One region of the Vreelandella lionensis genome, then DNA from elsewhere that is predicted to be linked to it. Evidence: predicted binding sites of a transcription regulator. Region 1 holds the regulator's gene; the other holds the start of a gene.
The links. The regulator PhoB, encoded in region 1, activates phosphate uptake and scavenging genes when phosphate is short. The targets are predictions, from matches to a motif close to TGTCATANNNNTGTCANA.

Region 1 (4,687 bases):
CATCATATTCCGCCTCCTCGATCGCTGTGAAATACCGCTATTTAAGGAAGAGTGACATCTTGTCTTACCAGTTCCTGCGGTAATCTTCCTTGACAAGTATATTGCAGCCGATATGCCAAAAACTCTTAATAGAAATAAAATCTATTTATATACAGACACTTATAAAAATAACCACTATGCCGATTAACCCTCTAGCACTGGCTTAAGTAGATGATTAGTTGGCTACATATGACACATGCGCGGTGTTTGACCATGCTTGCATGCCAATATGGCACATTTATACATAATTTATGCAAGCCAAGACGAAGAGTGGTATGACACCGTGTTAGCTGTTAACGACACGGGAGGGCGGGAAAACACAGCGGAACAACGCCCCCTCACCGGGTAACGACTCCACTTGAAGCTGTGCATCATGGCGCAGTAGAACGTGTTTAACAATGGCAAGGCCAAGACCAGTACCGCCAGTGGCCGTACTGCGCCCTTTATCAACGCGGTAGAAGCGCTCGGTAAGGCGCGGGATATGCACCGGATCAATCCCTTCACCATCATCATCCACTTCAATACAGGCGCGGCCATTGGGCATTGCGACCCAGCGGAGAGTGATCTGGCTGCCAGCAGGCGTATAGCGCACTGCGTTAAACGCTAGGTTTGAGATGGCGCTGCGTAGCTCTTGCTCGCTGCCCACCAGGCGCGCCTCGCACTCCAACGCCACCTGAACGCTATGCTGCTGGTTCGAGAGCGCCAGCGCATCCCGGCGAATGCTCTCAAGCATCGACCCAACCTCAAGCGGCTGATGATCTTCGCCGCCTCGGTCAATCTCCAGACGTGACAAAAGCAGTAGATCATTCACCAGGTTCTGCATACGCTTGGTCTGCTCTTCCATCTGACCAATGCCTTTACTCAGGCGCGGTGGCAGCATCTCTTTAAGATCGCCGTAGGTTTCCAGATAGCCGGAAAGCACGGTGAGTGGGGTGCGCAGCTCATGGGAGACGTTAGCGACGAAGTCGCGGCGCATCTGCTCTAGGCGATGCAAGCGGGTAATATCCCGCGCCATAACCAAGCGCTCGTCGTCGCCATACAGGGTGATTTGGTACTGCAGAATGCGACGCTCATCAATGGGCGAGGTGAGCGTGAGCGGCTCGCTGTACTCACGGGCATTAAAGTAGCTGATGAAACGCGGGTCGCGCAGCAGATTAGTAATGTGCTGACCGCGGTCATGGGCGGTCTGCAGGCCTAGCATGTCGGTGGCGGCACTGTTCCACCACTCTAAATCACCGTGGCGATCCAGCATCACGACGCTATCACGCATCGCTTCCGAGGATTCTTGAATACGCGCGAGGGTTGCTCGCAGCCGGCTTTGCGTAATGCGCTGGCTTTTTTGGTAACGGTAAAGGCGATCGAATAACTCGCCCCACATGCCAGTTGCCGCAGGAGGCTCATCGTGCGGGTTGAGCGTTAGCCACTTGAACAGCGCCCTAAGCTGGCGGAGTTGATACACCAAACAGAGCGTTAGACCCGCAGCTAACCCGAAACCGGGGTAACCCAGCAGCCATCCCAGGCACATCCCCAGGAAAGCCAGCCAGATAATTCGCCACAGTTCACGGCTCCACAGACGCACGATTACACCCGAGCAGAGAAACGATACCCAGTGCCCCGCACTGTTTGAATCAGATTCTGATGCGCTTCACCTAGCGCTTTGCGCAACCGGCGAATATGCACATCCACCGTGCGCTCTTCTACATACACATTGCCGCCCCACACCTGATCAAGCAGCTGGCTACGGGTATAGGCGCGCTCTTGGTGAGTCATAAAGAATTGCAGTAAGCGGTACTCGGTAGGGCCCATCTCCAGCGCTTTGCCATGGGCGCTGACGCGATGGCTCACTGGGTCCAGCAGCAATCCATTGATTTCGATGGGGTCTTCCACACCGCGCGGGGTCGCCCGGCGCAGCACGGCTTTAAGACGTGCCACCAACTCGCGGGGGGAAAACGGCTTGGTGATGTAGTCATCCGCACCCGCCTCCAGGCCCTGAATTTTATTATCCTCTTCGCCTTTGGCGGTCAGCATAATAATGGGCAGCTCAGCGGTGGCCTCTTCGCGCTTGAGACGACGGGCCAGCTCGATGCCGCTGGTGCCCGGCATCATCCAGTCCAGCAGCAGCAGGTCGGGCTGGTGGTCAACCACCATCGCATGGGCATCCTGGGCGTTGTCCGCTTCAAGCACGCGATAGTCAGCCATTTCCAGCGCCACAGCGATCATCTCGCGAATGGGCGCCTCGTCATCGACAATCAGTACGGTCTTGGCGGTCATCCAGGGCCTCACGGTGTTCTATGAAAACTCGTTTATACAAAACAGTTCAATGACATGTCTGTGACGATGACACCATGACTTAATGACAATTCTATGACACCCAGCATAATTAGCCAGCTGCAGGCCACCAGCTCAGAACAATTCCGGCAAACACCAAGAGCCCTGACCAGTGGTTATTCAGAAACGCCTGGAAGCAGCGGTCGCGGTCACAGTGAAAAATTAATCGCTGCTGATGAGCAAACGTCGCTGCCATGCCCGCCAGACCCAGCCAGAAAAAACCGCCTAACCCAACCCGCAACCCCACCCAGGTAAGCAACGCCAGCGTAGCAAGCTGCAGCAGGCCAATGATGAAACGGTCGGCGCTGCCAAACAGCACCGCGGTGGATTTAATGCCGATTTTCAGATCATCGTCACGATCCACCATGGCGTATTGGGTATCGTAAGCCACCGTCCACAGCAGGTTAGCGCTAAATAGCAGCCAGCCTTCCAGCGGCACATGCCCCAGTACCGCGCCAAACGCCATCGGGATCGCCCAGGAGAAAGCCGCCCCGAGCACCACCTGGGGAAAGTGTGTGTAGCGTTTCATAAACGGATAAATAAATGCCAGCAGCACACCCCCAAGCGAGAGCAGCACGGTAAACCAGTTGGTCAGCAGCACTAAAATAAAGGCGGCGGCCACCAGTGCCACAAATAGCAGCTGCGCTTCGGTTTCGCTGATCCGACCGGTGGCCAGTGGCCGCTGCTTGGTACGCTTAACATGGCCATCGAAGTGGCGGTCGGCGTAGTCGTTCACCACGCAGCCTGCGGCGCGCATCACATATACCCCGGCAATAAAAATCAGCAGTACATCGCGGCCCGGCACGCCCTCTGACGCGACCCACAGCGCCCACAGCGTTGGCCACATCAGCAGCCAAGTGCCAATGGGCCGGTCCAAGCGCATTAACTGTAAGAAATCTGCCAAACGGGCCCACCCGGTCGGGCGCAACAGAGAACGGTCCATGCTCATGCTTACCTCGTCAAAAAAGCTGCTGCGTTAGCCTAGCGCGACGGAAGGCCCAGCGCATCCGCCATGGTAGATAAAAAATACTCCTGAACCAGTAACGAAAGCCCACCATGTTCAAAGACAGAGCGCCGCCCCCATAAGCTATTGGCCGATAGCCCCGGCTGCTGGTGGGTAAAACGTGGCGGTGTCGCCGTGGCTTCCAGCGGCCCGCGAACCAAGTCGGGCTGCTGAAATAGCCAGCTGCCTAACGAGCGCTCGCCCAACTTCCCCAAACCTTTTCCCTGTAGCTGGTGAAGCGGGGCCACCGAACGCGCTACCACCCACGGCGTTTCATCAACACACAGCGCCACCTCGCGCAGCCACGCGTAGCGGCGAGGCGCGATGCCTAGGGCCAAGGCTTCATCGCGCTGGGGCAGGCCAATGGTTTGGCGCAGCAAGCGCACCCGAAACGTTCCCGGCTCGCCTGCTGCCATGAGGCGCGCGGTTAAGGAATCCGTGGACGCTATCCACTGCCACCAAGGCGCACTCATGGCTGGCTGAGCGGCTGCCACGGGCAGCCACTGAGGGAAGAGCGAAAACGCAGGAGTGGATAACACAGGGGCGGTCACCTAAGCCTCCAAGGCGGTCAATTCAGAGCGGGCTAGTGTAACATGGTGGCTTTACAGGCTTTTGTTCCTCCGACGTTTGGTGACGGTATGCCCGACTCACACACGACATCTTCCAGAACACCTCACCACCACGCCGCGCTGGTGATTGTGGGCACCGGCATGGCAGGCGTTGGCCTGGCCCGCGCGCTGCGCCGTCAGGGAGATACGCGCACAATCACGCTGGTCAGCGCTGACAGCGGTGATGATTACAGCAAACCGCTGCTGTCGACAGGCTTCGCCAAGCGCTTGAGCCCTGACAAGCTCGCCCAGCGCAGCGCTGAAGCGCTCGCCGATGAATTAAACGCGCACATTGTTACCCACACCCACGTCACGCGACTGGATGTGGATAACCACGTGCTGCAACTCAGCAGCGGAGCAACGCTTAGCTACGATGAGCTAGTGCTCGCCACCGGCGCGGCCCCTCGCACGCCGTTTCGCATACCGAGCGAGCTGGCCGAGCGCTGTTTTACCGTTAACGACTTAGATGATTACCGCCGCCTACACGAAGCGCTCAATCAGCCTACTCGCGTCGCGATTATTGGCGCCGGATTAGTCGGCTGTGAATTCGCCAACGACCTGCACGCAGGCGGGCACCAAGTTACCGTGATTGCGCCAGAGAGCGCCCCTCTGCCGCGCCTACTCCCTGAGCGGCTGGGTAGCGCACTGGCCGATGCGTTTCAAGAGGCTGGTATTCGTTTAGCGCTTGGACGCACCTTAGAGACATTAT
Region 2 (4,687 bases), on a different contig from region 1:
TGCGGCGTGGTGTTACGCGCGGCTAAAAACGCCACCGGAAACGCCATCATAATGCCCAGTGCGGTGCCCAAGGTGGCGATATTGAGCGTGTCCCACATGGGTTTCCAAAGCTCGCTGGCGTACTCCCAGCGGGGCGGCATCATACGGCTAATCAGGTCGCTACCCTGGCGGCCAGCGTCTTCCACAAACACCCACATGGTGTTGTCAGAGATCACTTTCCAGCAGAGTAAGAACAGGCTAACGCCCGCCAGCCAAGCGAGGTACTGCAACCACTGGGCGCGGGTGGTGCGCCGCTGCCACTGTGGCACACCGTTTGAGGAAGTTGACACCGGCATGGAGAATTCCTTTTACCTTCAGGCTTTACGTAAAGGGTTGGCAACAAGTGTGCGACGGCGCGCTACTGCGTCCAGCGACGCACATGGCTGGAGGCGTACTCACTCATCAGCACGATGGCGATGATGATCAGCAGAATGGCGGCCGAGGTGCCGTACTCGTAGCGGCTGAGCGAGGTGTTGAGCGTCGCGCCAATCCCCCCCGCACCGACAATGCCGATCACCGATGACTCGCGGAAATTGATATCCAACCGGTACATAGAAAGCCCGATCAAACGCGGCATCACCTGCGGCTGCACGGCGTGGTTCATGGTTTGCCACCAGCTCGCCCCGGTGGCACGCACGGCTTCTACCTGTTTCCAGTCGAGGTCTTCAATATCTTCTGCCAGCAGCTTGGCCATAAAGCCGATGGTGGCAAAGGCCAGCGTGAGCATGCCCGCAAAGGGGCCAAAGCCGAACATCACCACAAACAGAATGGCAATGATCACCTCTTGAAAAGTGCGCGAGACGGCAATGATGGCCCGGCACACCGCGTAGATCGGTAAAGGCGCGATATTGCGCGCAGCCCCTAGCCCCACCGGGATGGCCAGCAGAACGCCGATCACCGTCGAGGTCAGCGTCATGGTCAGGCTTTCCATCAAGCCCGCCAGAATATCGCTTTGGCGGCTGACGAAATCCGGCTGCAAAAACGCGCCGAGAAAGTTCAGCGCACGCCCGGCACCTTCCGCCACCCGCGCCCAGTTCACTTCCACCGATGCCAGCGCCAGCATCAGGTACACCACGCAACCCAGCGCCAGCGCCCAACGCAGGCGGCGGCTCTCAATCAGCGGCAGCCGCCGCCACTGGCCTTGGCGGGCGGCCTGCTGGCGGGCTTGAGCGTCCGTCATGCTCATTGCGCGCCTCCACTCGCTAAGCGGTTCTGGCGCGGCGCATGTGGTGCTGTGGCTGCCTGCGGCGACGTAACGTGAGACGTAGCGCCACTGCTCTCCTCATCGTCGTCATCGGCAGGCTCGGGCGTCGTGTCCCAATCCTCTTCGCCGTAAATGGTGGTCAGCATCTCGCTAGTCAGATCGCTGGGCTTACCGTCAAAGACAATCTCCCCGGCACGCAGCCCAACGATGCGGTCGGCAAACTGCTGAGCCAGCGCCACATCGTGAATGTTAATGATGGCGGCCAGCTCGCGCTCGGCGCACAGCTCGCGAATCAAGCGCATGATTTGGCGAGAGGTTTTAGGGTCCAGACTCGCGGTGGGTTCATCCACCAGCAGCAGTTTGGGGCTTTGCAGCAGCGCTCGAGCAATGCCCACCCGCTGGCGCTGGCCACCGGAGAGCGCATCGGCGCGCTTATCAATCGCGTGGGGCAGGCCTACACGCTCAAGCAAGCGAAACGCTTCTGCCACGGCTTCCTGCGGGTAGCGGCGTAAAAAGCTGCGCCAGAACCCTACATAGCCCAGCTGACCAGAGAGCACATTCTCCATCACGCTCAGGCGGTCCACCAGGGCGTACTCTTGGAAGATCATCCCCATGGAGCGGCGGGCATGACGCAGGCGGCTGCCTGAGAGTTTTGTCAGCTCCACGTCTTCCAGGCGAATGCTGCCTTGGGTGGGTTCTACCAAGCGGTTCACGCAGCGGATCAACGTGCTCTTTCCCGCACCAGACGGGCCAATGAGGGCCATAACCTGCCCTTTCGGCAGCGAGAGCTGGATATCGGTCAGCGCGCGGTCGCCGGTAGGGTAACGTTTGCCAACGCCGGTGAGTGTCAACATGGAGGGTGCCTCAGTGTCTTATGCGTCCGTGCTTGCGTTCACAAGCACTTCTCTAATGGCTACATAGCGGCTCGGCCAGGAGGTCGCCCTCCTGGCCGAGAAAATCATGGACCAACCGATGGATTAGTCGCAGTCGTACGTCACACCGTTAGCATCGGCGATAGTACGGATCACTGACCAGTTCTCTTGGTAGGTGATCGGAATGAACTGAGCTTCACCAGAGTTGGCAAACTCGGCTTCCAGCGCGCTGCCTTCCCAGTCGTAGCTGAAGAACGCGTCCTGAATCTGCTGGGCAAGCTCAGGATTCAGGTTGTTCGCCAGGCCATAGGCCGTGGTGGGGAAGGTTTCCGAGGTGTAGATGACGTTGTAATCGCCTTCGCTCACCACATCGCGTGACAGCATGCGCTTGGCGACAGAGTTGGCAATGGCGGCCGCGTCGTAATCTTTGTTCACCACGCCCAGGATGGAGTTGTCGTGAGAGCCAGAGAAGGCTGTCTCGAAATCTTCGCCCGCTTCCAGGCCGTACTCAGAGCGCAGCAGCGCGGAAGGCGCGCGGAAACCGGAGTTGGACGTTTCGGAGGTGAAGGCCAGCTGACGACCGGCTAGGTCTTCCACCGACTCAATGCCGCTATCGGGGTAGGTGATGATTTCCATCTCGTAGCCAAAGCTACCGTCTTCAGCAGCCATCATGGCGAAGGGGCGGAAGCCACCGCAGTTGACCGCCACCGGCACACCGCCCGTGTTGAAGCCCGCCACGTGAAGACGACCGGCGCGCAGCGCTTCCTGTTGGGCAGCGTTAGACTGCACCGGGAAGAACTGGACGTTTTTACCGGTAGCCTCGCTCAGATGATCCAGGAAACTCGCCCAAACGTCGGCATAAACGGCTGGGTCTTCTACCGGCGTGTAAGCAAACACCAGCGTATCCGGATCAACCCACTGCGACTCATCGCTGGGCACATCGGCGATCATATCGCCGTCGTTGTCCACGTAGCGCGAAGAGAGATCAGCAGAGGCAGTGACCGCTGCCAGTGCAAACGTGCCTGCGACGGCGGCGCTCAACAGCGTACGAGAGAAAGAGAGAGTATGCATGCATCACCTAAGCGAGTTATGAAGTGTTAACGCCATAGTGATGTTTTGATATGACAGCGGCAGGACACTCTCGTTACGCCTTGATTACGGCTGCGTGACAACCTAGCGACAGCCACCTACACAGCAGCCGCGCCGCTCCACAAACAGGCTGTTACCCGCGATTTTCTTGGCCTGGTGCTTGAGTTCCGAGAGCTGCGCGGCGATCTCCAGCGCCTTGCAGGGGGCGGGGTCGGTAATCGGTTTAACCGCAATGGAGACACTGACAAAGGGGAAGAACGTCACGCCTCCCTGACGGCTCTCTATCGAAATGCCCCCTTGCTGGCGGTCTTTTTCTTCGTAAAATCCAGGCGCCATCACTTCAAAAGAGTGAAGGATTTGTTGGCAAACGGTTTCCCAATGGCCCAGCGGTAGCAGCATCATAAAGTCATCGCCGCCGATATGGCCGATAAAGCCACCCGCACTCTCTACCTGGGCCTGTAGCAGCCTTGAGAGCGAAATAATCACGTGGTCGCCGCGGGCGTAGCCGTAGGCATCGTTAAACGCTTTGAAGTTATCTAAATCCACATAGGCAGCCGCAAATCCGCTGCCTTGGGCTAAATAGGAGGCTAGGGTTTCGTTAATCAGAATATTACCGGGCAGCCCGGTGAGCGGGTTCGCGTGGCGCGCTTGGCGCACTTGAATCGCGGTAATTTCCCGCAGCAGGTCGACGATATTGCCCATGCCGAGGTAATGACCGTCGCTATCGACGATCACGAAATCTTCCTGCTCGATATCGCGGCTGTCGGTGAGCTGCTGACTCAGCGCCTCCAGGGAGAGATCCGCCTCCGCCACGATCATTTTAGGATCGGCGATCTCCAGTACGCAGCGTTTGGCGTACAGCGCGTGGCTGTACTGATTGGTGAACAGGGTCAGAAATGTATTGCGGCGCACCACCGCCACGGGGACGCCCCCTTCGATCACCGCCACGCAGCGCAGACGCGGGTCTTCGCGAAAGCGTTCGGCAAGCATTGGCACCGAGTAAGTCGCGGATACACTCTCAATGGAGCGCAAAATAGAGTGCGCAGTGCGCCCTGCCGGGCTTTTTAGCTGGGTCGTCGCGGGTAATAGCGTATTGAGCTGCATGGGCGGCTGAAGGCTTGGCCGGGCAAAGTAAAACCCCTGCAGCAGTGCCAACCCGCGGTCTAGCTCCCATAGGCAGAGATGCTCGGCAGCCGTCTCGACCCCTTCCGCAATGAGCTGGCAATCCAGACTACGCGCCACATCCAAAATGGAGCGCAGAAACTCGCGCTTGGCAGGCTCTTGATCAATACCAGAGATAAAGTGGCGATCTAACTTGACGAAGTCGGGCCGCAGCTCTGACCAGTGGCGCAGGCTGGAGTGCCCGGCACCTAAATCATCCAGCGCCACCTGAAAGCCCATATCGCGGTAGTGGTCCACCGCTTGACGCATCAGTTCGTAGTCGTGAATCGGCACGTGCTCGGTCAACTCAATGACCACGCGC

Region 2: phnD (phosphate/phosphite/phosphonate ABC transporter substrate-binding protein) is a predicted target of PhoB. The motif match lies at 3,236-3,253, and genes of this name have one in related genera.

The regions. Positions count from the first base shown of each region.
Region 1 covers NZ_JBITWC010000001.1:57,803-62,489, forward strand. The annotation lists gene ACIGG6_RS00310 (hypothetical protein) at 1-6, opposite strand, end outside; gene phoR (phosphate regulon sensor histidine kinase PhoR) at 326-1,618, opposite strand; gene phoB (phosphate regulon transcriptional regulator PhoB) at 1,621-2,310, opposite strand; gene ubiA (4-hydroxybenzoate octaprenyltransferase) at 2,420-3,310, opposite strand; gene ACIGG6_RS00330 (chorismate--pyruvate lyase family protein) at 3,349-3,921, opposite strand; gene ACIGG6_RS00335 (NAD(P)/FAD-dependent oxidoreductase) at 4,009-4,687, shown strand, end outside.
Region 2 covers NZ_JBITWC010000011.1:38,831-43,517, reverse strand. The annotation lists gene phnE (phosphonate ABC transporter, permease protein PhnE) at 1-335, opposite strand, end outside; gene phnE (phosphonate ABC transporter, permease protein PhnE) at 398-1,225, opposite strand; gene phnC (phosphonate ABC transporter ATP-binding protein) at 1,222-2,097, opposite strand; gene phnD (phosphate/phosphite/phosphonate ABC transporter substrate-binding protein) at 2,221-3,186, opposite strand; gene ACIGG6_RS08625 (bifunctional diguanylate cyclase/phosphodiesterase) at 3,289-4,687, opposite strand, start outside.